3 regions of the Actinomadura sp. NPDC023710 genome follow, and region 3 is predicted to be linked to each of the others. Evidence: riboswitches for the same ligand, from Rfam matches in the RefSeq annotation. Region 3 holds a riboswitch; each other region holds the start of a gene.

Region 1 (10,531 bases), on a different contig from region 3:
ACTATGTCGGGGTCCTGGAGACCGGGACGCGGTTGGAACGTCCCTCGATCCAGTACTCGACCGCTCAGCGCGGCCTGTCGCGCTCGTCGCGGATGAGCGTGCGGTGCGTGCGGGTGCCGACGGGCGTCTGCGTGACCTGGCGGTACCACCTGACCGAGGACCGCATCGCGCGGCGGCTGGAGAGGGTCGAGCGGCTCGCCCTGATCGGATTCGGGGAGTGGGACCTGGCGACCGGGGAGGCGGACTGGACGCCGCAGATGCTGGCCAACTACGGCCTCTCACCCGACGAGGTGCCGCCGATGCCGCACGACCTGCCGAAGGTCGTGGCCGACGACGACCTTCCGCTGGTCGAGGAGGCGGTCCAGACGATGTTCTCCCGCCGCGAACCGGTGGAGGCGGAGCACCGCGTGACCGGCAATGACGGGACGCCCCGCCATCTGTGGGTGTTCGCCGAGCCCGTGCTCGGCGAGTCCGGGCTGCCCGTCTCGATCAACATCGTCTCGCAGGACATCACCCGGCGGCGCGGGGTGGAGCACGCGCTGGCCGAGACCCGGCGGCAGATGCTGCGCCAGCAGGCGCGGACGGCGCAGGAGCGGCGCGTGGCGGTGACGCTGCGGCGGGCCATCCTGCCGGACGAGGACGAGGCCGAGCAGCTCCCGGGCCTGCGCACCTCGATCCGCAGTATGGCGGCGGAGAGCACGGCCCGCATCGGCGGCGACTGGTTCGCGACCCGTGCCCTGCAGGACGGGCGGGCGATGTTCGCCATCGGGGACGCCGCCGGGCACGGGCTGCCGGCGGCGGCGGCGATGGCGCGGACCCGGAACGGCCTGCTGGGCCTCGCCTGCACGGGGGAGCGGGCCGGACGGCTGGTCGGCTGGCTGAACGAGCTGATCGGCGCCATGGACCCGCCCGCGACGGGCACCGCCATCGTCGCCCACTACGACCCGTCCCGGCACCTCCTGGAGTGGACGTGCGCGGGCCATCCGCCGCCGATCCTGGTGCGGGACGGGCGGGCGACCCCGCTGGAGGTGGTCCGCGACCCGATGCTCGGCGCCATGGCCGGCTGGGAGTACACGACGATCACCACCGGGCTGAATCCGGGCGACATGCTCTTCCTCTACACCGACGGCCTGGTGGAGCGCAGGGACGCGGATCTGGACGAGCGGATCGCCCGCCTGACCCACATCCTGCAGGACTCCTCCACGCGTCCCGACCGGGTGCTGGACGAGGTTCTCGCGCGGATGGAGCACGACCGGGCGGCGGACGACACCACCCTCTTCGCCATCCACGTGGAGTGATCGTCCGAGCCTCACGGTGACGAACGGCACGCCTGACCAGCGGAGATCGCCGAATGTGACGTGCGCCTCACCTGGACGGGCGGGCGGGTGGTGCAGACCGGGGGCGGGGAGTGCCGGCCGCCCTCCATTCGATCTTCTTTACCTTTTCCCGAAGGCCCGGTAAGTACGGCGGGCAAGGGGCTGAGGGGCGTCTCGACAAAGATCGGGAAGAGGCGGCGCAGTCCCGGTGTTGGGAGTCTCTTGGAAGGGCCTTGAGCAGGCAAGACTTTGCTTTATGTCTGGTTTGCTTTTCTTGAGAAGGTTGGTACCTTCGATCCCGAATCACGCAACGCGTCCCATGCGTTGCCACCGGCCGCACCATGCGCGGCCGAGGATCGCGGAGCGGAATCCGCACGCGATGCGCGCCCAGTGACGCGCGCCCCCTCATCAAGATCTGTCAGTGAGAAATCCGTAAACCTGCACCGCTCGCGCGGTGCGAGGCCGAGTCCGTCCGGTCAGTGCGACCGGAACGGAGCCGGGGACCCACGTTTCTGGGGTGAATCGGCGCGCCCGAGAGTCGCGCCGTAGGGCTGCTTCCATGCCCGAATCCGTCAGCTAACCCGGTAGGCGCCATGGAAGACAAGGAGATTCCCTGTATGTCCGGTCTTTTCGATCGACTTTCGCTCAACCGCCTCAGCCCCGAGGACAAGGCCGTCGGCGTCGCCGTAGGCGCGGTCCTGGCGGGCGCGGTCGGGCTCTCTGTGGTCAACCCCCTCGCCGGCGGCCGCGCGGTCGCCGACACCTCCACCCAGACGGCGGTGGTCGCCGAGCAGGGCACCACCGCGCACAAGTCCTCCAAGGCCAAGACGGTGAAGGCCGAGAACGCCGCGGCCGAGGCCCGGCGCGAGGGCTTCAAGGTCCCCCCGCACGCCGTCAAGCCCGCTGAAGTGATCAAGCTCGCGCAGAAGCAGGTCGGCATCCACGAGGGCAAGGGCGGTGAGACCAAGTACCACAAGTGGTACGTCTCGACTCCGCAGGCGAAGGCCACCGCCAAGCGCGACGGCGGCTTCTCGGTCAAGGAGTACAACGGCGCCCAGTGGTGCAACATGTTCGTCTCCTGGCTCGGCGCCCAGACCGGCGTCAAGAACATGGGCTGGGACGCCTACACCGTCCAGCACGCCAGCTGGTTCAAGCAGACCGATCGCTGGGGCCACACCGCCAAGCCCGGCGCCGTGGTGTTCTACGACTGGCAGGACGGCTCGAAGGCCGACATCGGCGACATCGACCACGTCGGCATCGTTGTCAAGGACAACGGCAACGGCACCATCTCCACCATCGAGGGCAACACCGACAACGCGGTGCAGAAGAAGGTGCGCGACAAGTCGCAGGTCGTCGGCTACGGCTACCCCGACTACGCCCGCTGACGCGACGCCTTAGAGAAGGCGCACGTGTGACGAAGGCGCCCGGCCTCCCGCCGGGCGCCTTCTGGCGTTCCGGGTGTTGTGCCCAATGCCTCCGCTGACGGTGGGTAATGCTAAGCGTTGACAGCCTTTGATCCCCCTTGGAGCTCAGTGCGGAGTTCCTGGATAGGTATCCAGCACGCCGGAGTCTGCGGAGGGGGATGCCCATGGCGGTGCGCCCGGATGTCAGCGTGGTGGTGATCGCCTACAACGACGCCCGGAGGCTTCCGCGGGCGGTGGCCTCGGCGCTGGCGCAGTCCCTGGGCGGCGTCGAGACGTTGATCGTCGACGACGCGAGCACCGACGGCACGGGCGAGGCCGCCGACCGGCTCGCCGCGGCCCATCCGGGGCGGGTCCGGGCCGTTCACCTGCCGGTCAACTCCGGCGGCTGCGGCCGCCCCCGCAACACCGGGATCGATGCGTCCACCGGCCGGTACGTGATGTTCCTCGACAGCGACGATCTGCTGGACCGGCACGCCTGCCTCAACCTCCTCGCCGCCGCCGAGGACACCGGCGCCGACATGGTCTCGGGGCTCTGCGACCGGATCTTCCTCGACCTGCCCGAGGGCGCCAAGGGGCGGATCCGCCCCTGGTATCCGTGGCTCTACCGGCACAGCGTCGTCTACGACTCGCTGAGCGAGAACCCCGATCTCCTCTACGACACCCTCTCGACCAACAAGGCGTACCGGCGCGGCTTCCTGGAGGAGCACGGGCTGCGGTTCGTCGAGCGGCTGCACTACGAGGACCTGCTGTTCACCGCCGAGGCCTATCTGGAGGCGGGACGGACCGCCCTGATCCCGCACCGCGTCTACAACTGGCTGGTCAGGGAGCGGACGCCGGCGCCGTCGATCTCCAACCGGCGCGCCGAGCCGGCCAACTTCGCCGACCGGCTGGAGATCCACCGCCGCATCGACATGCTCTTCGCGCTGCGCGGCGCCTACGACCTGCAGCGGGCCAAGGACGTCAAGTTCGTCAACCACGACCTGGTGCTCTACCTGCGCGAGCTGCGCGACCGCGACCCCGACCACCAGGCGCGCTTCCTCGACCTGGCCGCCGCCTACCTGGCCGAGCTGGACCCGCGGGTCTTCGAGCAGGCCAACCCGCTGCCCGCGATCGCGGCGCACCTGATCCGCGAGGGCGACCACGCGGGGGCGCTCGCCGCCGCCGAGTACGACCCCGTGAAACGTCCCGAGCTGCGCGCCCGCCTCGTGGAGCGGGACGGGCGCGTCTACTGGGGGGCCGGGCGCCCGCGCGGCACGCTCGGCCGCCGCGTCCTGGACGTCACGGCCTTCGGCTTCCACGTGCGGCCCCTCCGGGAGCTGCGCCCGGCGAACACCGTCACACGGCTGGAGACGCGCGGCGGCCGCGTGCTCATGGCCGGCTACGTGGTGAACCCGCTGGAGCGGATCCCGCGGGGAGCCGAGCTGTCCGGGACGCTGGAGTTCCGCGACCGGCGCCGCCGCTCGAGGACCGGACGGGCCCGCGCGTCCGTCCGGCACGAGGGCGACCGGCTCACCTGGCGGGCCGAGTTCGACCCCGTCCAGAAGATCCGCCCTTTCGGGTTCGTCGACCCCGTCTGGGACGTCCGGCTGCGCATCCGGGTGGACGGCGAGGAGGTGGTGACCCGGCTCGGTGAGGGCCGCGGTTCACCGTCGCTCGGCGGCGTCGCGCTGCCCGTCCGGCCGCGGCTGACACGGTTCGCGGGGGACCGGCTCCGCTCGTACGTCACCGAGGGAGGGCACCTGGCGTTCGCCCTGGAGACGGGGAGCCCGTGGGCGCGGCTCACCCGCGCCGTCGCGCGGCGCGCCGCCCTGTCCCGGCCGGCGCGGCTGGCCCGGCAGCGGGCCCGGGAGGTGAGCAGGTCGGTGCGCCGGACGCTGACCGGCCGGAACACCAAGATCGTCGTGTTCAACCGGGTACTGAGCCGGCTGCCCGTCCGGACCGGCCTGGCGGTCTTCGAGAGCCAGCTCGGCCGCCACTACTCCGACAACCCGAAGTACATCTACCGGGAACTGCGCAGGTCCGGCCGTCCGGTGACGGCGGTGTGGTCGTACGCGTCGTCCCCCAAGGGGTTCCCGGACGACGCCCGGCTCGTCAAGCGCGGATCATGGGCGTACTACCTGGCGCTCGCGCGGGCCCAGTTCTGGATCGACAACCAGGGCTTCCCGGACCGGCTGCGCAAGCGTCCCGAGACCACCTACATCCAGACCTGGCACGGGTCGGCGTTCAAGCTGATGGGGCTGGACCAGCCGCGGTTGAAGTCGGGCCCGGCCGGCGACCAGGCGCGGCTGCGGCGGATGGTGGAACGATTCGACTGCTTCCTGGTGCGCTCCGGGCACGACACCGAGACGCTCTGCAGCGGCCTCGGCGTCAGCTCCGAGCTGCTGCCGGTGGGGTATCCCCGCAACGACGCCCTGGTCAACGGGGTGGACGGGGATCCGGAGCTGGCCGCCGAGGTCGCGGCCCTGCGCCACTCGCTCGGCCTGGACGACGGGCGCCGCGCCGTCCTGTACGCGCCCACGTACGCCACCGGGCCGAAGGGACGTCCCGTCCGGCTCCTGGACGCGCCAGTGGATCCGGCGGTCTTCGCGCAGGAGCTGGGGGAGGAGTACGTCCTGCTCGTCCGGCCCCACTACCTGTGCCGGGCGAACGTGCCGCCGGGCGCCCGCGCGGTCATGCGGGACGTCGGCGCGGTGCCCGACGTGACGCCGCTCCTGCTGCTGGCGGACGCGCTCGTCACCGACCACTCCTCGATCATGTTCGACTTCGCCCTGCTCGACCGGCCGATCGTGCTGCACCTCCCGGACGGCAGGGACCTCGCCACCGGCTACTTCGACCTGGAGCGGCACGCTCCCGGGCCGATCACGCGTACGGAGGACGAGCTCGTCGCCGCGCTCGCCGGCCTGGACGCGGCCGAGGCCGAGCACGCCGGGCGGCGGCGCGCGTTCGCCATGCGCTTCGGCGAGCACGACCGCGGCACCGCCGCGCGGACGGTGGCGGACCGCTACTTCCCGGCCGCGCCGAGCAGGAGGGGGAGACGCCATGGCCGCGCCGCGTGACGTCTTCATCGTGTGCAACAACGCCGACGACATGGGCGGCCTCCAGCGGTGGGCGCACCACATGGCGCGGCTGCTGGCCGGGCGCGGCGACCGCGTCACCCTCGTCGGCATCACGCGGGGGGCGGAGCCGTACCACCACGGCCGCGACGGGTCCTACGCCGTCGAGGTGCTGCACGGCGAGTGGCGGGCGCCCGTCCTCGCCTGGCGTCCGCGGAAGGCGTTGCGGCGGCTCGATCCGGCGGCGCGGGCCCGCGACCTGTGGCGGACGGCCGCCCAGCGGCGCGGCGCGGCACGCCTGTCGGAGCTGTTCGCCGCCGCGAGGCCGGGGGCGGTCGTCATCGTGGCGCAGGTGTGGGCGATGGAGTGGGTGCGGCTCGCCGACACCTCCGGGCTGCGCGTCGTGGGCATGAGCCACGAGTCCTACCAGGCGACCCGCGGGTCGTCGCGGTACCGGCGGGTCAAGGAGCACTACGCCCTGGCCGACCGGATGCTGGTGCTCACCGCCGAGGACGCCGACGCCTGGGCCAGGGACGGCATGACCAACGTCGCCCACATCCCGAACGCGCTGCACATCACGCCCGGCGTGCATCCCACGCTCGACCTGCCCGTCGTCGCCTGCGTCGGCCGCCTGGCCTACGAGAAGGGCGTGGACCTGCTGCTGGAGGCGTGGGAGCGCGTCGCCGGACGGCATCCGGGGTGGCGGCTGCACGTCTACGGCAACGGCCCGGACGAGCCGGAGCTGCGGGCGCGGGCGGACGCCGCCGGGCTGTCCGGCTCCGTCGAGTTCCGGGGCGTGGTGTCCGACGTCGAGGAGGCGCTCGTCGAGGCGTCGGTGTTCGCGCTGCCCTCGCGGGCCGAAGGCTTCCCGATGTCGGTGCTGGAGGCCATGGCCTACGGGCTGCCCACGGTGGCGTTCGACTGCGCGCCGGGCGTCCGGGCCCTGATCGAGGACGGGCGGGACGGCCTGCTGGCCGCACCGGGCGACGTCACCGCCTTCGCCGCCGCGCTCGGCCGGCTCATCGAGGATCCGGAGCTGCGCCGCTCGCTCGGAACAGGCGCCCGCGCGTCGGTGCTGCGGTTCAGCCCCGACGCCGTCCTCGCCCGCTGGGACCGGCTGTTCAACCTGCTCCACCGCCGGCTCGCGGCCGACGCGCCGGCTCCCGCGCCGGCCCGTGCCGGGGCCCCCGTCCCGGGCCGGGGCGCGGCGCGGGAGGCCGAACCCGCCCTGGGGGGTGATTCTTTCTAACAACTGTTTGGTAGAGTTCGCGGCGTGAAGCAGAACGAGTCCCCCGCGGACCGGGCCTTCCGTGCCGAGGTCCGCGACTGGCTCCAGAGCAACCTGTCGGGCGAGTTCGCGCACGCCCGCGGGCTCGGCGGCCCCGGCCGCGAGCACGAGGCGTTCGAGGAGCGGCTGGCCTGGGAGCGGCACATGGCCGCCGCCGGCTGGACGTGCGTCGGCTGGCCCCGCGAGTACGGCGGCCGCGGCGCCACCGTCGAGCAGCAGGTGATCTTCCACGAGGAGTACGCGCTCGCCGACGGGCCCGCCCGGGTCAACCACATCGGCGAGAACCTGCTCGGGCCCACGATCATCGCGTTCGGCACCGACGAGCAGCGCTCTCGCTTCCTGCCCCCGATCGTGGCGGCCCGGGAGCTGTGGTGCCAGGGGTACTCCGAGCCGAACGCGGGCTCCGATCTGGCCAATGTGCAGACCCGCGCCGAACTCGCCGGGGACCACTGGCTGGTCGACGGGCAGAAGGTGTGGACGTCGCTGGCCCTCGAAGCCGACTGGTGCTTCGCCGTGTGCCGCACCGAGCCGGGGTCGTCCCGCCACAAGGGCCTGTCGTACCTGCTGGTCCCGATGCGGCAGGACGGCGTGGACATCCGGCCCATCGTCCAGCTCACCGGCACCTCCGAGTTCAACGAGGTGTTCTTCGACGGAGCCCGCACCGACGCGGGCAACATCGTCGGGGCGCCCGGCGAGGGCTGGAGGATCGCGATGGCGACGCTCGGGTTCGAGCGCGGCGTCGCGACGCTCGGCCAGCAGGTGGGGTTCCGCCGCGAGTTCGAGGGCGTCGCCGATCTCGCCCGGCGCACCGGCGCCATCGACGACCCGCTGCTGCGCGACCGGCTGACCCGGTCCTACATGGGCCTGGAGATCATGCGGCTGAACGCGGTGCGCACCATGGCGGGCGTCGCGGCGGGCGCGCCCGGCCCCGAGTCGTCCATCTCCAAGCTCGTCTGGGGCACCTGGCACCGCGAACTCGGCGAACTGGCCATGGACGTCCTCGGCGCCGCCGGCCTCATCGCCGACGGCGCGCCGGGAACCGGCCCGGACGGCGGGTCCGCGCAGGCGCAGCCCTACGACCTGAACGACTGGCAGCGGCTCTTCCTGTTCTCCCGCTCCGACACCATCTACGCCGGGTCGAACGAGATCCAGCGCAACATCATCGCCGAGCGGGTGCTCGGCCTGCCCCGTGAACCGGCCGCCGACAGGAAGGCACGCGGATGACCCCGCCCCCCTACGTCCCCGGGCACGGCCTGCTCGCCGACCGCGCCGTCGTGATCACCGCGGCGGCCGGAGCCGGGATCGGCGGCGCCACCGCCCGCCGCTGCCTGGAGGAGGGCGCCCGCGTCCTGGTCTCCGACGCGCACGAGCGGCGGCTCGCCGCGACCGCGGCGGAGCTGGAGAAGGAGTTCGGCGCCGACCGGGTCGCCTCGCTGCCCTGCGACGTCACCTCCGAGGAGCAGGTCCAGGCCCTCTACGGCCGGGCCGTGGAGCGGTTCGGGCGCATCGACGTCGCGGTCAACAACGCCGGCCTCGGCGGGACGGCGGACCTCGTCGACATGACCGACGAGCAGTGGGGCCGCGTCCTCGACATCACCCTCACCGGCACGATGCGCTGCACCCGCGCCGCCCTGCGCCTCATGCGGGACCAGGGCTCCGGCGTCGTCGTCAACAACGCCTCGGTGATCGGCTGGCGGGCCCAGAAGGGCCAGTCGCACTACGCCGCGGCCAAGGCCGGGGTCATGGCGCTCACCCGCTGCTCCGCGCTGGAGGCCGCCGACTTCGGCGTCCGGGTCAACGCCGTGTCCCCGTCCCTGGCCATGCACCCGCACCTGGTCAAGGTGACGTCCGAGGAGCTGCTGGAGCAGTTGACGCGCCGTGAGGCGTTCGGCCGCTACGCCGAGCCGTGGGAGGTGGCCAACGTTATCGTCTTCCTGGCCAGCGACTACTCGTCGTACATGACGGGCGAGGTCGTCTCCGTCTCCTCCCAGCACGCATAGGAACACCGGTACATGAGGAACAGCGCATGAGTCCACGACGGCGCGACGCCGAGGGCACCGCCGCCGCCCGCGCGGGACGGCGGGCCGAGCTGCTCGCCACGGCCGCCGAGGTGTTCGCCTCCCAGGGCTACTCCGCCACCACCGTCCGGCAGGTGGCCGACGCCGCCGGGATCCTCGGCGGCAGCCTCTACTACCACTTCGACTCCAAGGAGTCGATGGCCGACGAGATCCTCTCGACGTTCCTGGACGACATGTGGGCCGCCTACGACCGCGTCCTGGACGCCGGGCTCAGCGCGCGCGACACCCTGGAGGCCGTCGTCGTCGAGTCGTTCCGCTCGATCGACAAGCACCGTCCCGCCGTCGTCCTCTACCAGAACGAGTCCAAGCACCTCGCGACCAGCGAGCGGTTCCGCTACCTCCTGGACTCCCAGCGACGGTTCGAGGAGATGTGGCTGTCCCTGCTGGACCGCGGCGTCAAGGAGGGCGCCTTCCGCGCCGACCTCGACCGGACCCTCATCTACCGCTTCATCCGCGACACCGTCTGGGTCGCGGCCAACTGGTACCAGCACGGCGGGCGGCTGTCCGCCGACGACATCGCCAAGCAGTACCTCGCCATGTTCCTCGAAGGGATCCGGGCGAGCTAGGCCCCCGTACGAAGGAGACACCCCCATGGCCGAGGCCTACATCGTCGACGCGGTCCGCGCCCCGGTCGGGCGCCGCAACGGCGGGCTCGCCGGTGTGCACCCCGCCGACCTCGGCGCGCACGTGCTGACCGCCCTCATGGACCGGACGAAGATCGACCCGGCCGCCGTCGAGGACGTCGTCTTCGGCTGCGTCGACACCCTCGGCCCGCAGGCCGGCGACATCGCCCGCACCTGCTGGCTGGCCGCCGGGCTCCCCGAGGAGGTCCCCGGCGTCACGGTCGACCGTCAGTGCGGCTCCTCCCAGCAGGCCGTGCACTTCGCGGCGCAGGCCGTCCTGTCCGGGACGTCGGACCTGGTCGTCGCGGGCGGCGTGCAGAACATGTCGCAGATCCCGATCGCCTCGGCGATGACCGCCGCGGCGCCGCTCGGCTTCACCGAGGGCCCCTTCGCGGGCTCGACGGGCTGGACGCGCCGCTACGGCGACGCCGAGGTGTCGCAGTTCAACGGCGCCGAGATGATCGCCCGCGACTGGGACATCTCCCGCGAGGAGATGGAGGCGTTCGCCTACGAGTCGCACCAGCGCGCCATCCGCGCGATCGACGAGGGCCGCTTCGAGCGCGAGACCGTCCCCTGGGAGGGCGTCACCGCCGACGAGGGCCCGCGCCGCGACACCACCCTGGAGAAGATGGCGGGCCTGAGGACCCTCGTGGAGGGCGGCCGCCTCACCGCGGCCGTCTCGTCGCAGATCTCCGACGGCGCCGCCGCGCTGCTCATCGCCTCCGAGCAGGCCGTCAAGGACCACGGCC
Region 2 (10,531 bases), on a different contig from region 3:
TGCGAGAAGCCCGCGCCCTGCTCAGGATGCGGATGCGCCGCGCCGAGCGCCGTCGCCTCAAAATCGGGAGATTTGGACACAATCCCACCGCCTGTCCCCGTTCTTCGACCCGGTGCCGGAGTCGGGAGCAGGGGCCGGCCTCTGGCCGCGCCCCGGCCACCGGCATGCCGCACGAAAGGTCCGTTCCAAGGGCGGGAGCGTGCCATCCGAAGTAAGTCCACGGCCGCCAACAAGCGGTCTCGTTCTGGTCACCGCAACACCATCGGAGGGAACTGTCAAAGCGGAGGCGACGTCCGGGACGAGACACATCCCACCGGTTTCAGGACCGTAACCGGAACGAGCGGGCATATGCCGCCGACGCCTCGGACGTCCGGAAACAGCGCCCATCTCGACGAAAACATGTATGGCGCAGGCGAGGGGACCAGGCCGCACGTCCGGCCGCGCACGCGAGTGCGCGGTATCGGACGGGTGTTATCGGGGCCCCGCGAGCACCTCCCGGTGCGGCGGAGAGGGCCTCAGAAGGCCGAGGATTCGGGCCGCGGGCGTTTTACCACGAGCGTCCCCGCGAGCCTGTCATGAACAGCCTGGCGTCGAACGCCCTCGAACACGGCCCCCGCGTTCGCGACCCAGAAGATGCTCGCGAGCAGACCCAGAACGGGAATCGGACGCAGCCCGATCGGCACCGAATAGACGGCGGCCCGCAGAACGCAGCGCAGAACGTCCGGACGCGTGGACGCGCCTACGGCCTCCGCCCCCGGCGGAGCCGCGGTCTCCTCGGGCTCAGGAGCGGCCACGGGCACGAATCCGGGCACGGACACGGGGAGGGCCGACACGTCGCCGAGCCCGGCGTTCTCGTCCGCTCCCCCAGCCCCCCGTGGCGCCGCTTCAGGCGCCTCCTGAGCCGTCGCCGCGACCACCTCGATGCCCGCGACGCGCTTGCCCAGCGTCCGGCCCCAGAGGGCGAGCTGGATCGCTTCGTACAGCAGCATGCATCCGGCCACGGCGGACGGAGCCATGACGTCCGCCGTGTGCCCGGACACCAGTTCGCGCACGACCAGAACGACGGGGACGCCGACGACGAGCGTGTCCACGACGCGCGCCAGGAGCCTCTGCCCCGGCTCGGCGAGCGGTGCCGCCATCGTGCCCTTAGCCCGCGTACTCGGAGTACTCGGAATCGTCATATCCGACCCGCTCGTCGATGACGAGTGTGCCGGCGAAGCGATCGTGCAGCGACTGATGCAGGGGCTGGTCCCAGATCGCCCACAGGTAGGCCATCAGCGCGCCCGCCCAGACCAGCACCATCCCGTACGCGGCGTAGTCCCACACCATCACCGCCAGGACGAGGAAGAAAAAGACGCCGAGCTGGTAACCGACGTGGGTGATCCCGGCCCGCCAGACGGCCTGCGTCGTGGTGATGGGGGTGCCCGCGGGCCGCGCCTGAACGACGCCCAGGCCCAGGACGCGCTTCCCCAGCGTCCGTCCCCACATGGACAACTGCACGGCCTCGTAGATGAACGGCAGCACGGACAGGACGCAGAAGAGGGTGAAGATGATGGGCCAGTTCCACACACCCCCCTCGTCTTCCGTCTTGCTGCCGGGCTTGCCCAGACCGAATGCGCCGATCGTCACCGGGAGGACGAGCGCGAACCCGAAGACCGCGACGAGCGCGTTGTCGATGATTCGCGCTCCCGCCCTACGGTGGATCGGCGCCAGCACCGGGTCACCGGCGTCGTCGTAGGAGCCGTAGTCGTCGTAGGCGGGCTGCTGGTTCCACTGCTCCTGTTGCGGCTGCCATTGCTGCTGGGACTGCTGTTCCCACTGCTGCTGGGACGACCGCTGCTGTGGTTGCTGCCACTGAGAACCTTGGTACGGAGGCGGCGGGCCGTAGGAACCCTGCCCCTGCCGGGGCTGGTAAGGCCGCCCGCCGTGGGGGGAATCGCTCATCTCAGTCCTCCAGGCGAAGCAACATCCGGGTGTTGCCCAACGTATTCGGCTTGACCCGGTCGAGGTTCAAGAACTCTGCCACGCCTTCGTCGTAGGAGCGGAGAAGTTCTTCGTACACCTCTGGCGCCACCGGAGTCCCCAGGATCTGCTGGAAGCCGTGGCGGGCGAAGAACTCCACCTCGAAGGTAAGGCAGAACACCCTTCGCACGCCGAGTTCACGCGCGTTCTCCAGGAGGCGGGTCACGATCCGGTGCCCGATTCCCCGTCCCCCGCATCCTTTGTCCACGGCGACCGAACGGACTTCCGCGAGGTCCTCCCACATGACGTGGAGGGCGCCGCAGCCGACGAGCGGCCCCGGCGTCCCGTGCTGGACGTCCTCGGCGACCCAGAACTCCTGGACGTCCTCGTACAGCTTGACCGTCGTCTTCTTCAGCAGGCGACGCCCCGACCCGGCGTACAGGTCGACGAGCCTGCGGATCTCCTGGACGTCGGCGGTACGTGCACGCCGGATCACGACTTCCACAAGCAGGCGAGATTATCGAACGCCGCGTGCTCGCCGGGCGACGCCCTCCGTCCGCCCGTGCCGGGCACCGCGCGCAAGTGACTAGATAAAAGAGACTAGGCACTGCCGAGGGGGCGTCGAAAGTGAGGCAGAACACAGCGCACGGAAGGCGACCCATCCGGCGATTCCCTCGTTCACCGCGCAGCGCGACCTGCGAATTCGCATGTTCTGGTTGGCATCCAATGCGGGGTCCGTTAGTGTCCATCGCTGACGTCGGCCCACCGTAGGACGGAGGCCGCACCGCCGAGTCCCACGGGTCGCAACCAGCTGCCCGGGGAGCCGGGGACCCACTTTCGGAGCGTTTCGGGGAATCGCCCTGAGCGACCACCGTGAGGGGTGAATCCGCAGTCGCGGGCGATCGGTTCGCCCACGGACGCGGACGGGCCGCTCCGGCCCGAACCCGTCAGCTAACCCGGTAGGCGGCTGAGGAGAGGAGTATTCGTGAAGCGATCGCGGCATGCTTCCCTTTCACACTTCCGTGGGCGCGCGGCCATCATGGTCGGCGCGCTCGCCGTCGTTTCGGCCGCTCCGCACGCGATCGCCCCGCATGCGATCGCCGTCGCGCACGCCGACCCCGAGCCCTCCGCCAAGGAGCTGAGGACGAAGGCGCTCAAGCTCGCCGACCAGCTGGAACAGCTCACCGAGCAGTACAACGGGCTGAAGGTCAGGCTCGCGCAGTCGCAGCGCGCCGCCAAGGTCGCCACGGAGAACGCCAAGCGCCAGGAGAAGACGCTGGAGGCGCTCCGCCAGAAGGTCGGATCCCTCGCGGCGACGAGCTACATGCAGGGCGGCTCCGACCCCGCGGTCTCGTTCGTCGCCTCCCAGGACCCGCAGTCCATCCTCGACCAGGCCGCGACCCTCCACTACTTCGCCAAGCAGGACAGCACCCAGGTGCTCGGGCTGATGCAGGCCATGCAGTCCGCTCAGCGGGCCCGCAAGTCGGCCGAGGCCCGCGCCAAGCAGGTGAAGGCCCTGAAGACGCAGCTCGACTCGCAGCGTACGAAGATCACCGACTCCTACGAGAAGATCCGCGGCAAGCTCGTCGACAAGGACCCCACCCAGCTCGCCAAGCTCCCCGTCATCGGCACCGGCAAGGCCGCGCAGGCGCTCCGCTACGCGATGGGCAAGATCGGCCGCCCGTACGTGTGGGGCGCCGCCGGCCCGACCACCTTCGACTGCTCCGGCCTGACGATGTGGGCCTACAGGCAGGTAGGCATCAACCTGCCGCACTACACCGGCAGCCAGTGGAACGCCGGCACGCACGTGTCGCGCGGCGATCTTCAGCCGGGCGACCTCGTCTTCTTCTACTCCGACCTGCACCACATGGGGATCTACGTCGGCGGCGACAAGATGCTGCACGCCCCGCACACCGGAGACGTCGTGAAGATCGCCTCCATGAACGGACGCCCCTTCGCGGGCGGCGTCCGGGTCGCCTAGGCCGTGTTTCGAAGTCCCGGCCCACTTCGCTCGCCTGGCGGCTCGCTACGTGACCGGACCTGGGCGAACGCGGCATCGCTTCGCGATCTGCCCGGTTTCGCTCGCCTCCGGCTTCGCCGCACCGGGCAGGTCACGCGTTCGCGCGCGTGCCCGAGGCCACTTCGAGACAGGCTCTAGAACCCCGCCACCGCACCCGTCGACTCTGTGAAGCCGATCGACCATCGTGGGGGCCGACCGCGCCGCCCTGGTCGGCCGAGGTGCGTCGATCAGGCCCGTCGCGAGGTCGGTCAGTGCTGTCGGAGCCGACCCGTCACGCCGACCGGGTTCGCGGTGCCGTTCACCATGCTGAACTGATCGTGCCGGGGCGCGCCGGCCAGAGCCGTCGCGGGGCCGGGCTCGCCGGAGATCGAGGCGGGCCGGGTGGGCCTGTCAGGCCCGAACGCCGTCCGCGGCGACGCCTTCTGCAGGGACCTACCTGCCAGGACGCGGGCGCCGCCGCTGCGGGGTCGGACGGAATTCGGATGAGCCGCCGTTTCTCCGGATGACGCTCGCCGTCCCCTGGCGAGCGTCGGGGGGTGCATCGCTAGATGAGCTGCCTCCGGGCCGCCCACACCACGGCCTCGATAGGGGTGTTGACCTCCAGCCGGTCGCAGATCGTCCGCAGCCGGCGCCGCAAGGTCCGAGCGCTCAGTTCCAGCTTGCGTGCCGCCACATCGGCGGTGACACCGCTGGCGATCTGGGCGAGCAACCGGATCTCTTCCTCGCTCAGCCCGAAATCGTCGGTGCCACGACGTGCGAGTGTGGCTGTTTCCACTCCGTCCTCCCTCGTCCGTGGTGATGACCGCGGGGATGCAGCCGTCCGCTGCACAGGCACGGGTTGGACCTCGATCTGTACGCGCGTTGGGTTGCCGGGTCCGGACCCTTCCGGACTTAGATCATCGGATTCCTTTTCTGTCTCACGCGCTTGGCCGGAGGTGGCCGCATGGCCGATTGCGGGGGTGTACGGGGGAACTCCGGGTGACGATTCACTCGTTGGCCTGCCGAGGGAGACGGGATGTGATCGCCAGCCATCCGCCCGCCCCTTCTCGCCGAAACCACCGGTCCTCGCAGTGAACGAAGATCGTGAATCGTTTCAAGCTACGCTTCGGCTCGGAACGCTAGGCGGCCGGATCCGGCCCGTCAAGCGCCGGTCAAGAGCGCTGCGTGCCCGTTCGCTCACCATGTGTGACCGTGCATTCGGTGCCCCGCCATGCCAAACTCCACTACCTGGGAAAACGCCCATGGAGCGGGACGAGGAGCGAGTTGCCACAGACCAGTATTCGTGAGGTCGCGAGGCGTGCTGGAGTCTCAGTTGGGACCGTTTCGAATGTCCTAAACCGGCCAGACCTCGTGGCCGAAGCTACCCGTGACCGCGTCCGCGCGGCGATCGAGGAGCTCGGATTCGTCCGCAACGAGTCCGCGCGCCGGCTCCGCACGGGCCCCGAACGGACCGCGGGCGAGTTCGGCGACCAGCCGCGCCGGGCGTTCGGCGTCCTCGTCGAGGACCTCGCCAACCCGTACGCGACCGATGTCGCTCGGGGCGCCGAGGCCGCGCTCAACGCGGCGGGCCACGACGCCCTCTGGCTGTCCAGCGACCACTCCGCCGACAAAGAGATCCGCCTGCTGGAACTGCTCGCCGACCAGCACGCCGCCGGGGTCCTGGTCATCCCGGTCGGGATCGGCCCCCGCGACATCTCCCGGCTGCGCGCCGCGGGCATGAGCGTGGTGCTGATCGACCGCGACGCCTCCGACGTGTGCTCCGCCCGGGTCGACCATGTGGCGGGCGGCGAGGCCGCCGCCGCGTACCTGCTCGGCATCGGACGGAACCGCATCGCGTTCGTGACCGGGACCCCCGAGCCGCAGCCGTGCGTGGAACGCCGCGACGGGGCCGCCCGCACGATCGTCGAGGCGGGCCTCGGCAAGCCCCCGGTCCTGGTCAAGGACGCCCTGAGCCCCACGGAGGGACGGGCCGCGGCACACCAGATCATGGCCATGTCACCGGTTCCCGACGGCGTGTTCTGCGCCAACGACCTGCTCGCGATCGGCCTGATCAACGAGCTGACCCGGCTCGGCGTCCGCGTCCCCGAGGACATCGCCGTGATCGGCTACGACGACATCGAGCTCGCGGCGAGCGCCGCCGTGCCGCTCACCACCGTCCGCCAGCCGCGCCGCGCGCTCGGCTGGGAGGCCGCCGAGCTGGCGATGGCCGAGATCGGCGAGGGCAAGTCCCACCAGCACCGCCAGGTCGTCCAGCGGCCCGACCTGGTGATTCGGGAAAGCGCCTAGCGCCACGCGGCCGGCGCTGTTGACATCTCGTCTCGGATTCGGGTCCGCTGAAGGCATGGAGGACACGACGGGCCGGACGGTGCAGGCCGGGGCGACGGCGGTACTCGGCTTCGATCCGGGCGACCCGGCGTTCCGCGCCGACCCGTACGCCCACTACCGGACGCTCGGAGCCGGCGGGCGGAGCCTGCATCGGACGGACGTCGGCCTGCGCGTCACCGCGTCCTACGAGCTGTGCGAGCGGGTCCTGCGCGACCCGCGGTTCGGGCACCGTCCGTCGGGCGGCGGCGTGTGGCGCGAGGTGCAGGCGCGGCACCGGTCGTTCCTGACCATGGACCCGCCCGACCACACGCGGCTGCGCCGGCTCGTCAGCAAGGCGTTCACACCCCGCCTCGTGGAGCGGCTGCGGCCCCGGGTCGAGGAGGTCGTCGACGCGCTGCTGGAGCCCGTCTCCGGCGAGGTCGACCTGATCGCGACGCTGGCCTACCCGCTGCCCGTCATCGTGATCAGCGAGATGCTCGGTGTCCCCGCCGAGGACCGCGACCTGTTCAAGGGCTGGTCGGACAGCCTCGCGCGCGGGCTGGACCCCGACTTCCTGCTGCCGGAGGCAGAGATCGCCCAGCGGGACGCGGCGCGCGAGGAGTTCGGGGAGTACTTCCGGGAGCTGGCCGCCGAGCGCCGGGCCGAGCCGCGCGAGGACCTGCTGAGCGCCCTTGTGGGCGTCTCCGACGGCGGAGACGCCCTGTCGGAGCAGGAACTGCTGGCGACGTGCATCCTGCTGCTCGTGGCGGGCCACGAGACGACCGTGAACCTCATCGGGAACGGCGCGCTGGCGCTGCTCCGCGATCCCGCGCAGTCGCGGCTGTTCCGGGAGCGGCCGGAGAACGCCCAGGCGGCGGTGGAGGAGCTGCTGCGCTTCGACCCGCCGGTGCAGCTGACCCTGCGGTCGGCGCTGGAGGACGTCGACCTGGACGGCACGCTCATCGAGCGCGGGAAGCTCGTCCTCCTGCTGACGGGCGCCGCCAACCGCGACCCGGCGGTCTTCGACGAGCCCGACCGGCTGGACCTGCTCCGCTACGCCGAGGGACGCGACACGCCGAGGCACCTGGCGTTCGGGCACGGCGTCCACTTCTGCCTCGGCGCGCCGCTGGCCCGGCTGGAGGGCCGCGTCGCGCTCGGCAAACTGTTCGAGCGCGACGTGGCCCTCGCGGCCGACGACGTCGTCTACCGCGACAACCTCGTGCTGCGCGGGCTGCGCGAGCTTCCGGTCGTCATTCGGGCTTGACCAGCGGGAACAGGATCGTGTCGCGGATCCCCTTGCCGGTGAACGCCATGATCATGCGGTCGATGCCGGCGCCCATCCCCCCCGTGGGGGGCATCGCGTACTCCAGGGCGCGCAGGAAGTCCTCGTCCAGCTGCATGGCCTCGGGGTCGCCGCCCGCGGCGAGCAGCGACTGCTCGGTGAGGCGGCGGCGCTGCTCGATCGGGTCGACCAGCTCGGAGTAGGCGGTGCCGAGCTCCGTGCCGAACCCGATGAGATCCCACTTCTCGGTGAGCAGCGGCTCCTCGCGGTGCTGTCGGGTCAGCGGGGACGTCTCGACCGGGTAGTCCATGACGAACGTGGGCTGGACGAGGGTGTGCTCGACCAGCTCCTCGAAGAGTTCCTGGACGAGCTTGCCCTGCCCCCATTTGGGGTCCCACGAGATGTCACGGGCGTCCGCGAGCTTGCGCACCGACTCGATCGGCGTGTGCGGCGTGATCTCCTCGCCGAGGGCCTCCGACACCGCCCCGTACAGGGTGATCCGCGGCCATTCCGCGAGGCCGAGGTCGATCTCGACGCCGTCATGGACGACCACGGTGGTGTCGAGGGCGGCGACGACCGCCTTCTTGTACATCCGCTGGGTCAGGTCGGCCATGTCGTTGTAGTCGAGGTAGGTCCCGTAGGCCTCGATCATCGTGAACTCGGGGTTGTGCGTGGAGTCCGCGCCCTCGTTGCGGAAGTTGCGGTTGATCTCGAAGACCTTCTCGATGCCGCCGACGACGAGCCGCTTGAGGTACAGCTCGATCGCGATGCGCAGGTAGAGGTCCATGTCGTAGGCGTTGATGTGCGTCCGGAACGGGCGCGCCGCGGCTCCGCCGTGGACCGGCTGGAGCATGGGCGTCTCGACCTCGAGGTAGCCCTCCTCGTGCCAGAAGTCGCGGACCGCGCGGACGGTCGCGCTGCGCAGCCGCGCCATCCGCCGCGCCTCGTCGTTGACGATCAGGTCGACGTAGCGCTGCCGGACCCGCGCCTCCGGGTCGGTCAGGCCGGCGTGCTTCTCCGGCAGCGGCCGCAGGCACTTGGACGTGATCGCGAACCGGTCCGCCATGATCGACAGTTCGCCGCGGCGGGAGGTGATGATCTCGCCCTCGACGCCGACGTGGTCGCCGAGGTCGACCTCCCGCTTCCAGAAGTCGAGCTGCTCCTGCCCGACCTTGGCCAGCGACAGCATGACCTGGATGTCGCCGCCGGCGTCCCGGATGGTGGCGAAGCACAGCTTCCCGGTGTTGCGGACCAGCATGACGCGACCGGTGACGCCGGCCTTCTCGCCCGTCTCGGTGCCCGGCTCCAGGCCGGTGTGTTTCGCGCGGATCTCGGCGGTCGTCGCCGTACGCGGGAAGGTCACCGGGTAGGGGTCGATCCCGCTCTCGCGGAGCCGGTCGAGCTTCTCCCGGCGCACGCGCATCTGCTCCGGGAGCTCGTCGAAGGTCTCGTCACTCACATCGCAAGGCTATCCAGCCCGTCCGGTGCGGGGCGAACGACTTCGGCGCGATCACCGGCCCGTCACGGCGTGTTGCGCTCGTAGATGAGCCGGAGACCGATGAGGGTGAGCCACGGCTCGAACTCGTCGATGCAGCGGGACTCCTCCAGGACGAGGGGGGCGAGGCCGCCGGTGGCGATGACCGTGACCTCCTGCGGGTCCTCGGCGAGCTCCTCCGACATGCGCTCGACGATGCCGTCCACCTGGCCGGCGAAGCCGAAGATGATCCCGGACTGCAGCGCCTCGACCGTGTTCTTGGCGATCACGTTGCGCGGCCGGACCAGCTCGATCTTGTGGAGCTGCGCGCCGCGGGACGACAGCGCGTCGATCGAGATCTCGATGCCGGGGGCGATCGCGCCGCCCACGTACTCGCCCTTGGCGGAGACGGCGTCGAAGGTGGTGGCGGTGCCGAAGTCGACCACGATCGCGGGCCCGCCGTGGGTGTGGACGGCGGCGAGCGCGTTCACGATGCGGTCGGCGCCGACCTCCTTCGGGTTGTCCATCCGGACGGGGACGCCGGTCTTGACGCCGGGCTCCACGATCACCGCGGTCACGTCGCCGTAGTAGCGGCGGCACATCTCCCGCATCTCGTGCAGGACGGAGGGGACCGTGGAGCACAGCGCGATGCCGCTGATGTCGGTCTCGGCCAGCAGCGGGCTCTGCTGGACGAGTCCCTGCAGGACCACCGCGATCTCGTCGGCGGTGCGCCGCGGATCGGTGTTGATCCTCCAGTGCTCGATCACCTCGTCGCCCTCGAAGAGACCGAGAACGGTCTGGGTGTTACCGACGTCGATGGTCAGCAGCATCAGGTCCCCGCTGTTCAGGTGAAGTCAAGGCCGATGTCGAACACGTGCGCCGAGTGCGTCAGCGCGCCGACCGCAAGGTAGTCCACCCCGGTCACGGCGACGTCTCGGGCCCGCTCCAGGGTAAGGCCACCGCTGGCCTCGAGTTCCGCCCGCCCTGCCACGAGCCGCACCGCCTCGGTCATTTCGGCGTCGGTCATGTTATCGAGCAGGATGCTCGTGGCGCCCACCGCCAGAGCCTCTTCGACCTGCGCGAGGGTGTCGCATTCCACCTGGACGTGCAGGGACGGGTACACGGCGCGGATCGCCTCGTACGCCTTGGTGACCCCGCCGGCCGCCGAGATGTGGTTGTCCTTGATGAGCGCGGCGTCGTGCAGGCCCATCCGGTGGTTGACGCCGCCTCCGCAGTGCACGGCGTACTTCTGCAGGGCCCGCAGGCCGGGAAGGGTCTTGCGGGTGTCGCGGACCTTCGCCTTGGTGCCCTCCATGGCGTCCATCCACCGGCGCGTGGCGGTCGCGATTCCGGACAGGTGCGTGAGGAGGTTCAGTGCCGTCCTCTCCGCCCTCAGGATCGCCCTGGTAGAACCGCCGACCGCGACGAGGACCTGCCCGGGCGCGACCCGGTCGCCGTCCTCGACCTTCGCCTCGTAGGCGACGTCCAG
Region 3 (7,558 bases):
GTGATGTTGACGTCCATGTCGTCGGCGCGGGAGTTCTCCCCCACGATCATGCCCTCGTACACCTCGGTGGTCGGGCCGACGAAGAACGTCCCGCGCTCCTGGAGGTTGGTGATCGCGTAGGCGGTGGCGGCGCCGGACCGGTCGGCCACGAGCGAACCCGAGGGACGGGTGCGCAGCTCACCGAACCAGGGCTCGTAGTCCTCGAAGACGTGGTGCGCCATGCCGGTGCCGCGCGTCTCGGTCATGAACTCGGTGCGGAACCCGATCAGGGCGCGGGCCGGGACGAGGAACTCCATCCGGATCCAGCCGGTGCCGTGGTTGGTCATGTGCTCCATGCGGCCCTTGCGGACCGCCATCAGCTGCGTGACCGCGCCGAGGTACTCCTCGGGGATGTCGACGGTGAGCCGCTCGACCGGCTCGTGCTTCCTGCCGTCGATCTCCCGCGTGACGACCTGCGGCTTGCCGACGGTCAGCTCGTAGCCCTCGCGGCGCATGTTCTCCACCAGGATCGCCAGGGCGAGCTCGCCGCGGCCCTGCACCTCCCAGGCGTCGGGACGCTCGGTCGGCAGCACCCGGATCGACACGTTGCCGACGAGCTCGCGTTCGAGCCGGTCCTTGACCATCCGGGCGGTGACCTTGGTGCCCTTCTCGCGGCCCGCCATCGGCCCGGTGTTGGTGCCGATCGTCATGGAGATCGCGGGCTCGTCCACCGTGATCAGCGGCAGCGGGCGCGGGTCCTCCGGATCGGCGATGGTGTCGCCGATCATGATGTCGGGGATGCCGGCGATGGCGATGATGTCGCCGGGCCCGGCGTCGTCCGCGGGCTTGCGGGTGAGCGCCTCCGTCATCAGCAGCTCGGTGATCTTCACCCGGTCGACGCTGCCGTCGTGCCGGCACCAGGCGACCTGCTGGCCCTTCTTGATCGTGCCGGCGTGCACCCGGCACAGCGCGATCCGGCCGAGGTAGCTGGAGGCGTCCAGGTTCGTCACGTGCGCCTGGAGCGGGGCGTCCGGGTCGTAGGCCGGCGCGGGGATCGTCTCGGTGATGACCTTGAACAGCGGCTCCAGGTCGTCGCTGCCGGGCATCGTGCCGTCCGCGGGCTTGTCGAGCGAGGCCCGCCCGGCGCGGCCGGACGCGAACACGATCGGGAAGTCGATCTGCTCCTCGTCGGCGTCGAGGTCCATGAAGAGCTCGTAGGTCTCGTCCACGACCTCGTCGATGCGCGCGTCGGGACGGTCGGTCTTGTTCACGACAAGGATCACCGGCAGCCGCGCCTCGAGCGCCTTGCGCAGCACGAACCGGGTCTGCGGGAGCGGGCCCTCGCTGGCGTCCACCAGGAGCACGACGCCGTCCACCATGGACAGGCCGCGCTCGACCTCGCCGCCGAAGTCGGCGTGCCCCGGAGTGTCGATGATGTTGATGGTCAGCCCGTTGTGCAGGACCGCGGTGTTCTTCGCGAGGATGGTGATCCCCTTCTCGCGCTCCAGGTCGTTGGAGTCGAGCACCCGGTCGTCGACGTCCTGGTTCTCGCGGAAGGCGCCGGACTGCCAGAGCATGGCGTCGACCAGCGTCGTCTTGCCATGGTCGACGTGGGCGACGATCGCAACGTTACGGAGGTCGTCGCGCGTGGAGATGGGCATGCGGGTTCGCCTTGCGTGAGAGTTCGGGAGTCACCGCAGACACGCGGCAGTACCCATTCTACTTGGCCGGGCGTACCACCCACTCCGAGCCGTTCGTCCCACCGGTCGCACGGGCCTCGATTGGCCAACTTTGCGCATCCTTTGTAATCTGCCCGAGATCCGGTCGTCCGGAGTCCCACCCCCCGGGACTGCGGCCGGAACGCCGAATCTCCCGCGGGAGAACCGGGGACCCACCACCCTCGGGGTGAATCGACGCTCGTCGTAGGGCGACTCCGGCCCGAACCCGTCAGCTAACCCGGTAGGCGTACGAGGAGAGGAGAACACCGGCTTGGCTCCGGATTCCCACCGGCGGCGTCGCGTTCTGCCCACCGCCACCGCCACCCTGCTCCTGATCGGCCTCGGCGCCACCGCGCCGAACCTCGCCCACGCCGCGCAGCCGTTCCGGCCCGCCTCCGCGCCGTCGGCTCCGAGCCCCACGCCGACGACCGAGAAGGGCCTGCGCAAGAGCCTCGACGCGCTGAACGAAGAGGCCGAGATCCTCACGGAGAAGTTCAACAAGGCCCGTGTGGAGTTCAACAAGGCCCGCAAGGCCGAGCAGGACGCCACCAAGGAGGCCGAGCGGCTCCGCGCCCTCGCCGAGCCCGCCCGCCGGCGGCTCGGCGCCCTGGCCGCCGCGAACTACATGGCCGGCAGCCCCGACGTCCTCTTCGGCTCCGGCGCCTCCCCCGAGGGGCTGTCCGACCGCGCCTACCTCGCGCAGAGCCAGGCCACCGCCGTCCTCGCCCTGAAGAAGCAGATCGACCAGGCCGACGCCGCGGAGCGCACCGCGAAGGCGAAGACCGCGCAGGTCAAGAAGGCCTGGGACGACGCCAAGAAGGCGCGCGAGGCGGCCAGGACCAAGGTCTCCGAGGTGATGAAGCGCCTCGACAAGCTGACCACCACCCACGCGAGCGACCCGCGCACCGGCCTCAGCGCCACCGTCAAGGGCTCCGGCCTGCCCGCGAAGATGGCCCGCAAGGCGCTCACCAAGCTCGGCTCCCCGTACGTGTGGGCCGCCGCCGGACCGAGCAGCTTCGACTGCTCCGGCCTCGTCGTCTGGGCTTACGGCCAGGTCGGCAAGCCCGGCCTCCCGCACTACACCGGCGACCTGTTCGCCATGGGAACGAAGGTCTCGCGCGGCGCGCTCCGCTCCGGCGACCTCGTGTACTTCGGCGGCAACCTGCACCACATGGGCATCTACCTGGGCGACGGCAAGTACCTCCACGCCCCCCAGACCGGCGATGTGGTCAAAATCTCCAAACTCTCCGACCGCTCCGACTTCGCAGGCGCGAACCGTATTTCTTAGCGTTTTTCTCCTCCTTCGGGCCTGGCGGCCCTCCATCGTCGATAAACGCGGGCGATCGCTGGCATCGCTTCGTCTCGCCTTGCGGCTCGCTGCGCGATCAGGTTCTCGCTTCGCTTGAACCTGCCTTCGGACGCGATCGCGGCCCTTGGGGTTGTTGCGGGGTTGCTGTGGCGGCTGAGGTCGGTCGTGAACGGCTTGGGTGCTCGGCCGATCTCGATCAGATTCACGCTTCGCTCGAACCTGCCTCCGGACGCGATCGCGGTCCTTCAGGTTGTTGCTTGGTTTCGGCCGTGGCCAGGGTCGGCGCGTTCGGGCTTGGGCGCCCGGGTGGATCCCCGCGGGGCGGGCCCGGGTTCAGGAGGTTCTAGGTGAGGCCCTGGGCGGCCAGGAGGTCTATCACTGGGCGGTCGCCGGGGAGCCAGTCGACGTCGTAGAGCTCGGGCGGGGTCAGCCAGCGGAGTTCCAGGTGTTCTAGAGGCTGGGGCTCGCCTTCTACCAGCTCGGCCGTCCAGACGCGCAGGACGGCGCGCTCGCTCAGGCGCCAGTCGCCGCCGACGCGGCGGACGAGGCGCACCTTCACGGCCAGTTCCTCGTGGCACTCGCGTACCAGGGCGTCCTCGTCCGACTCTCCGGGGTCGACCTTGCCGCCGGGGAGCTCCCAGCCGCCCGCCATGTGCGGCGGCTCGGCGCGCTGGGCGGCCAGCAGCCGCCCGTCCGCGAGGATCGCCGCCCCCACCACCACCACGAGATCGATCGCGACCAGCTCCTCTCCGTCTTCGTGATCAGACCGCGGCGCCGGTCCGTCCGGTTCCGTTCCCCCGGAGGGAGTCGACCAGACGCGTCGCGTCGCGGACGATCTCCTCAAGGTGGTCGCCGTGTGCCCCGCGCCAGTAGACCTGCCCGCACCCGGCGCAGCGGCCGTAGACGTCGTAGCTGCGGCGCGTGCCAGCCCGCAGCTCGCGCTCGACCTCCTCCTTGTCGACCGGGACGAGCTCGCCGTTGCAGGCGGTGCAGCGCGTCCACGGCCGCAGGACGGGCGCGAAACGGTCGAGCAGGTCGCGGAGCTGGTCGTCCGGCCGCGAGCCGCGGACGTAGGCGCCGAACCACAGGGCGCGGCGGCGCAGGAGGCCGCGGTCCTGGGTGAGCAGGACGCGGCGCTCCTCGTTGGCCTGGACGACGAGCGCCGGGTCGTCCATGTCGTTGTGGTAGGCGGTGTCGAGGCCGAGCAGGCGCATGCGCCGGGCCAGCGTGCCGAGGTGCACGTCGAGGAGGAAGCGGGGGGCGACCTGGCCCGGCTCCAGCGGCACGGGCTGGGGGCGCGGCACCGCCGCCACGCGGACCTCGGCCCCGGCTTCCGGACGGGTGGCGGGGCCTGCGGGCTCGCCGTCGGCGGTCATCGGGCCCGCCTCGGGCAGCGGCACGCCCAGCGACTCCACGAGGTGCCCCAGCGTCGAGGTTCCGTCGTAGGGCACCCGCGCCGGGGACTCCCGCCGGGTGGCGGGCAGGAACATCAGCAGCTCGTCGGCGACGCGGATCGTGATCTCGGACTCCACGCCGATCAGCATGCCACGCGGGGCCGACGATTCCCGCGGTTCAGGCCGCCGTCACATGCGCGGCGGAGTCCGACAGGCGCGCCAGGAGGGCGGGGACGTCGTGTCCGCGCAGCACTCCCCCGCGCTTGACCACCCGTCCGCCGACCAGGACGGTGTCGACGTTGCGGGTGTCCGCCGCCAGGACCACGGCCGCGATGGGGTCGTGGGCCGCCGCGAGGCCGAAGGTGTCGGTGCGCAGGACGAGGAGGTCGGCCTGCTTGCCCGGGGTCAGCGATCCGGTGACGTCCGCGAGCCCCGCGACCTCGGCGCCCTCGATCGTGGCCGTCCGCAGGGCGTCGGCTGTGGTGAAGCCGAGGCCGGCGCCGTCCGGGCGTCCCCGTTCGAGGACGTAGGCGGCGCGCATCACGCTGAACATGTCGCCGGGGCCGGAGGCGACCGTGTCGGCGCCGAGCCCGGTCGGGGCGCCGGCGCCGCGGGCGCGTCCGGTGGGCGGGGCGCCGATGTCCAGTGCGGCCTCGATGGCGGGGGCGACGGAGACCGTCCCGCCGCTTCCGGCGATCCGCTTCAGGTCCTCGTCGGTGTAGAAGTTGGCGTGGACGTACGTGGCCGGGTGGTCCATCAGCCGGTGGGCGTCGAGGAACGCCAGGCCGCGAGCGGCGCTCTCGGCGCCGTGGCCGCCCATGTGCACGGTGACCGGCAGCCCGAACTCGCGGGCCGTGCGCCACTCGGCGAGGGCGCGCTCGTCGCCCGCGATCTCGGGGCCGAGCGCGGCCATCGCCATCGTGACGGGGCCGCCCGGGGCGGCGAAGTGCTCGCGGTGGACGCGGCCGGTCTCGGCGGCGAGCGCGCCGAGGTCGCCGTCGCCGCCGTAGCAGTACCCGAAAACCGCCCTGATGCCGGCGGCCCGCAGCGCCGCGATGTTCGCCTCGGTGTGGTCCGGGCTCAGCTGGATGTGCGACCAGTCGACCAGCGTCGTGATGCCGGAGTCGAGGCACTCCAGGGCCCCGGCGAGCGTCCCGGCGAACACGTCGTCCGGGCGGTACCGGGGCGCCATCTCGCCGAGGACGCGGCGCAGGTAGGCGGGGAGCGTGCCGTCCGGCAGGGCGGCGCGGATCCCGGCCTGCCAGGTGTGCCGGTGGGTGTCGACGAAGCCCGGCATGACGATGTGCCCGGTCGCGTCGATGGTCTCGGCGCCGGCCGGCACGGCCAGGTCCGGACCGACCGCGGCGATGCGGCCGTCCTCGACGAGCACGTCGGCGGTCCCCAGCACGGTCGGTTCGGGGGCGGTGTCGATGACGAGGCCGTTGGTGATCAGGAGAGTCGTTGTCATACTCAAAAGCTTAAGAGTTAGCTTTCTAAAAAGCAACCAGTGGAGCGAGTACGCTCGGGGCGTGCAGGACGAGATCGATGACGTGGCCGCCGCGTGGCGGCGGGACGGGCTCCCGGAGCCGCTCGTCGCGATGCTGGAGCTGAGCAAGCGCGCCGGGCGCGTCGCCCTGCTGGTCCAGCAGGCCCTCCGGGGCCCCCTGGCCGAGCTCGGCCTCACCTACGCCGAGTTCGAGGTGCTGACCGTGCTGCGCCGGGAGGGCGAGCCGTACCGGTTGAGGCCGAGCGAGCTCACGCGCTCGGCGTTCCTCACCTCGGGCGGGACGAGCAACGTCCTGCAGCGGCTGCAGAAGGCGGGCTACGTGGAGCGCGAGGCCAACGCCGGCGACGCGCGCAGCCGCTTCGTCCAGCTGACCGCGGACGGGCTGCGCGTCACCGAGCAGGCCCTGGCCGCGTCGGGGACGGCGCACGAGGAGGTCATGGCCCGGGTGCCGCCGGAGGACGTCCGGGCCGCCGCCGACGCGCTGCGCGAGGTCCTGCTCGTCGTGGGCAGGCGCCGGTTCCGCTGAAGCCGCCGGGCGGCTACTGCCGCGCGGCCAGCTCGGACACCTTCTTCTTGAAGTCCGGCCGCGCGAGCGGGCGGGTCACCCCGATCCAGTTCGCCTTCTTGTAGGTCTTCACGCCGATCGCGGGCACGCACGCCGAGCAGCTCGCCACGATCATCTTGCCGCCGCCGATGACCATCCCGACGTGGCCGGGGTTGTCGGCCGACGTCCCAGGGCCGGAGTTGAAGAACACCAGGTCGCCGGGCTGCTCCTTGCCCTTGGCGATCTTCACGCCGAACGGCCACTGCTCGAACGTCGTGCGCGGGAGGTTGAGCCCGACCTGCCGGTAGGCGGCCTGGATCAGGCTGGAGCAGTCATAGGCGTCCGGCCCGTTCGCGCCGAACACGTACGGCTTGCCGCGCTGCGCCATCGCGAACGCGATGATCGTCTTGACGAGGGCGCCGACGTTGGCGGGCAGCTCGTTGTCCTCGCAGTTGATCCCGTTCGCCTGGACGGCCTCGAACTCGCCGCCGGCGTAGCGCTTCGCCCAGTCCAGGACGAGGTCCACGTAGTCCCACGAGTGGTTGTACTGGAAGATCGCGGTGCGCATGCGCTCGGGGGCGCCGTTGTGCTTGAGGTAGGCGGCGGCCGTCGGGATGGCGTCCTCCGGGTCGTAGCGGTCCTTCTTGCCGTCCTTGTCGCCGTCCACCGCGAACGCCTTGAACGTCGCGGCCAGGAACTGCATGGGACCGCCCGCGCCCGCGTAGTTCTCCCCGCTGGAGACGCCCGGCATCGTCGACCTGCCGTGGTCGGTCTCGACCTTGCCGACGCCCGCCAGGAGGTTCCAGGGGATGCCGTACTTCTTGCCGGCCTCCTGGTACAGCTTCAGGTAGTCGGCGGGGACGGACTTCGCGTCGGTGGCCGCCGCGGGCTGCGCGCCGGCGCCGGCGACGTTCACGCAGCCGCCGCCACCGCCGATCCCGCCGCCGAACAGGAACTGGCTCGCGCCGAACAGGATCGGGACGAAGACCAGCGCCGCGAACATCACCGCTGCGACGCCGAGAGCGCCGACGAGCAGCAGCCTTCGCGGGCTCATCCCGTGTCCCCCGCCTGTCCGGCGTCGGCCGGCTCGAACGAGTAGACCTTCAG

Evidence for each region. Region 3 has a riboswitch for cyclic di-AMP ahead of AB0H37_RS36705 (C40 family peptidase). Riboswitches for the same ligand answer to the same signal wherever they lie in the genome.
Region 1: another riboswitch for cyclic di-AMP. It lies ahead of AB0H37_RS43415 (CHAP domain-containing protein); the one in region 3 lies ahead of AB0H37_RS36705 (C40 family peptidase).
Region 2: another riboswitch for cyclic di-AMP. It lies ahead of AB0H37_RS31840 (NlpC/P60 family protein); the one in region 3 lies ahead of AB0H37_RS36705 (C40 family peptidase).

What each region holds. Positions count from the first base shown of each region.
Region 1 covers NZ_JBFAGB010000075.1:7,210-17,740, forward strand. The annotation lists gene AB0H37_RS43410 (SpoIIE family protein phosphatase) at 1-1,298, shown strand, start outside; cyclic di-AMP (ydaO/yuaA leader) riboswitch at 1,767-1,922, shown strand; gene AB0H37_RS43415 (CHAP domain-containing protein) at 1,934-2,701, shown strand; gene AB0H37_RS43420 (CDP-glycerol glycerophosphotransferase family protein) at 2,905-5,796, shown strand; gene AB0H37_RS43425 (glycosyltransferase family 4 protein) at 5,780-7,042, shown strand; gene AB0H37_RS43430 (acyl-CoA dehydrogenase family protein) at 7,067-8,305, shown strand; gene AB0H37_RS43435 (SDR family oxidoreductase) at 8,302-9,081, shown strand; gene AB0H37_RS43440 (TetR/AcrR family transcriptional regulator) at 9,108-9,725, shown strand; gene AB0H37_RS43445 (acetyl-CoA C-acetyltransferase) at 9,751-10,531, shown strand, end outside.
Region 2 covers NZ_JBFAGB010000032.1:105,291-115,821, reverse strand. The annotation lists gene AB0H37_RS31855 (RDD family protein) at 516-1,139, opposite strand; gene AB0H37_RS31850 (RDD family protein) at 1,147-1,944, opposite strand; gene AB0H37_RS31845 (amino-acid N-acetyltransferase) at 1,946-2,473, opposite strand; cyclic di-AMP (ydaO/yuaA leader) riboswitch at 2,738-2,944, shown strand; gene AB0H37_RS31840 (NlpC/P60 family protein) at 2,948-3,943, shown strand; gene AB0H37_RS31835 (LuxR C-terminal-related transcriptional regulator) at 4,527-4,757, opposite strand; gene AB0H37_RS31830 (LacI family DNA-binding transcriptional regulator) at 5,147-6,268, shown strand; gene AB0H37_RS31825 (cytochrome P450) at 6,324-7,550, shown strand; gene lysX (bifunctional lysylphosphatidylglycerol synthetase/lysine--tRNA ligase LysX) at 7,537-8,991, opposite strand; gene AB0H37_RS31815 (type III pantothenate kinase) at 9,090-9,872, opposite strand; gene nadC (carboxylating nicotinate-nucleotide diphosphorylase) at 9,887-10,531, opposite strand, start outside.
Region 3 covers NZ_JBFAGB010000044.1:329-7,886, forward strand. The annotation lists gene typA (translational GTPase TypA) at 1-1,640, opposite strand, end outside; cyclic di-AMP (ydaO/yuaA leader) riboswitch at 1,831-1,961, shown strand; gene AB0H37_RS36705 (C40 family peptidase) at 1,969-2,985, shown strand; gene AB0H37_RS36710 ((deoxy)nucleoside triphosphate pyrophosphohydrolase) at 3,350-3,739, opposite strand; gene AB0H37_RS36715 (Mut7-C RNAse domain-containing protein) at 3,768-4,550, opposite strand; gene AB0H37_RS36720 (amidohydrolase family protein) at 4,579-5,868, opposite strand; gene AB0H37_RS36725 (MarR family transcriptional regulator) at 5,930-6,433, shown strand; gene AB0H37_RS36730 (bifunctional lytic transglycosylase/C40 family peptidase) at 6,447-7,505, opposite strand; gene AB0H37_RS36735 (hypothetical protein) at 7,502-7,558, opposite strand, start outside.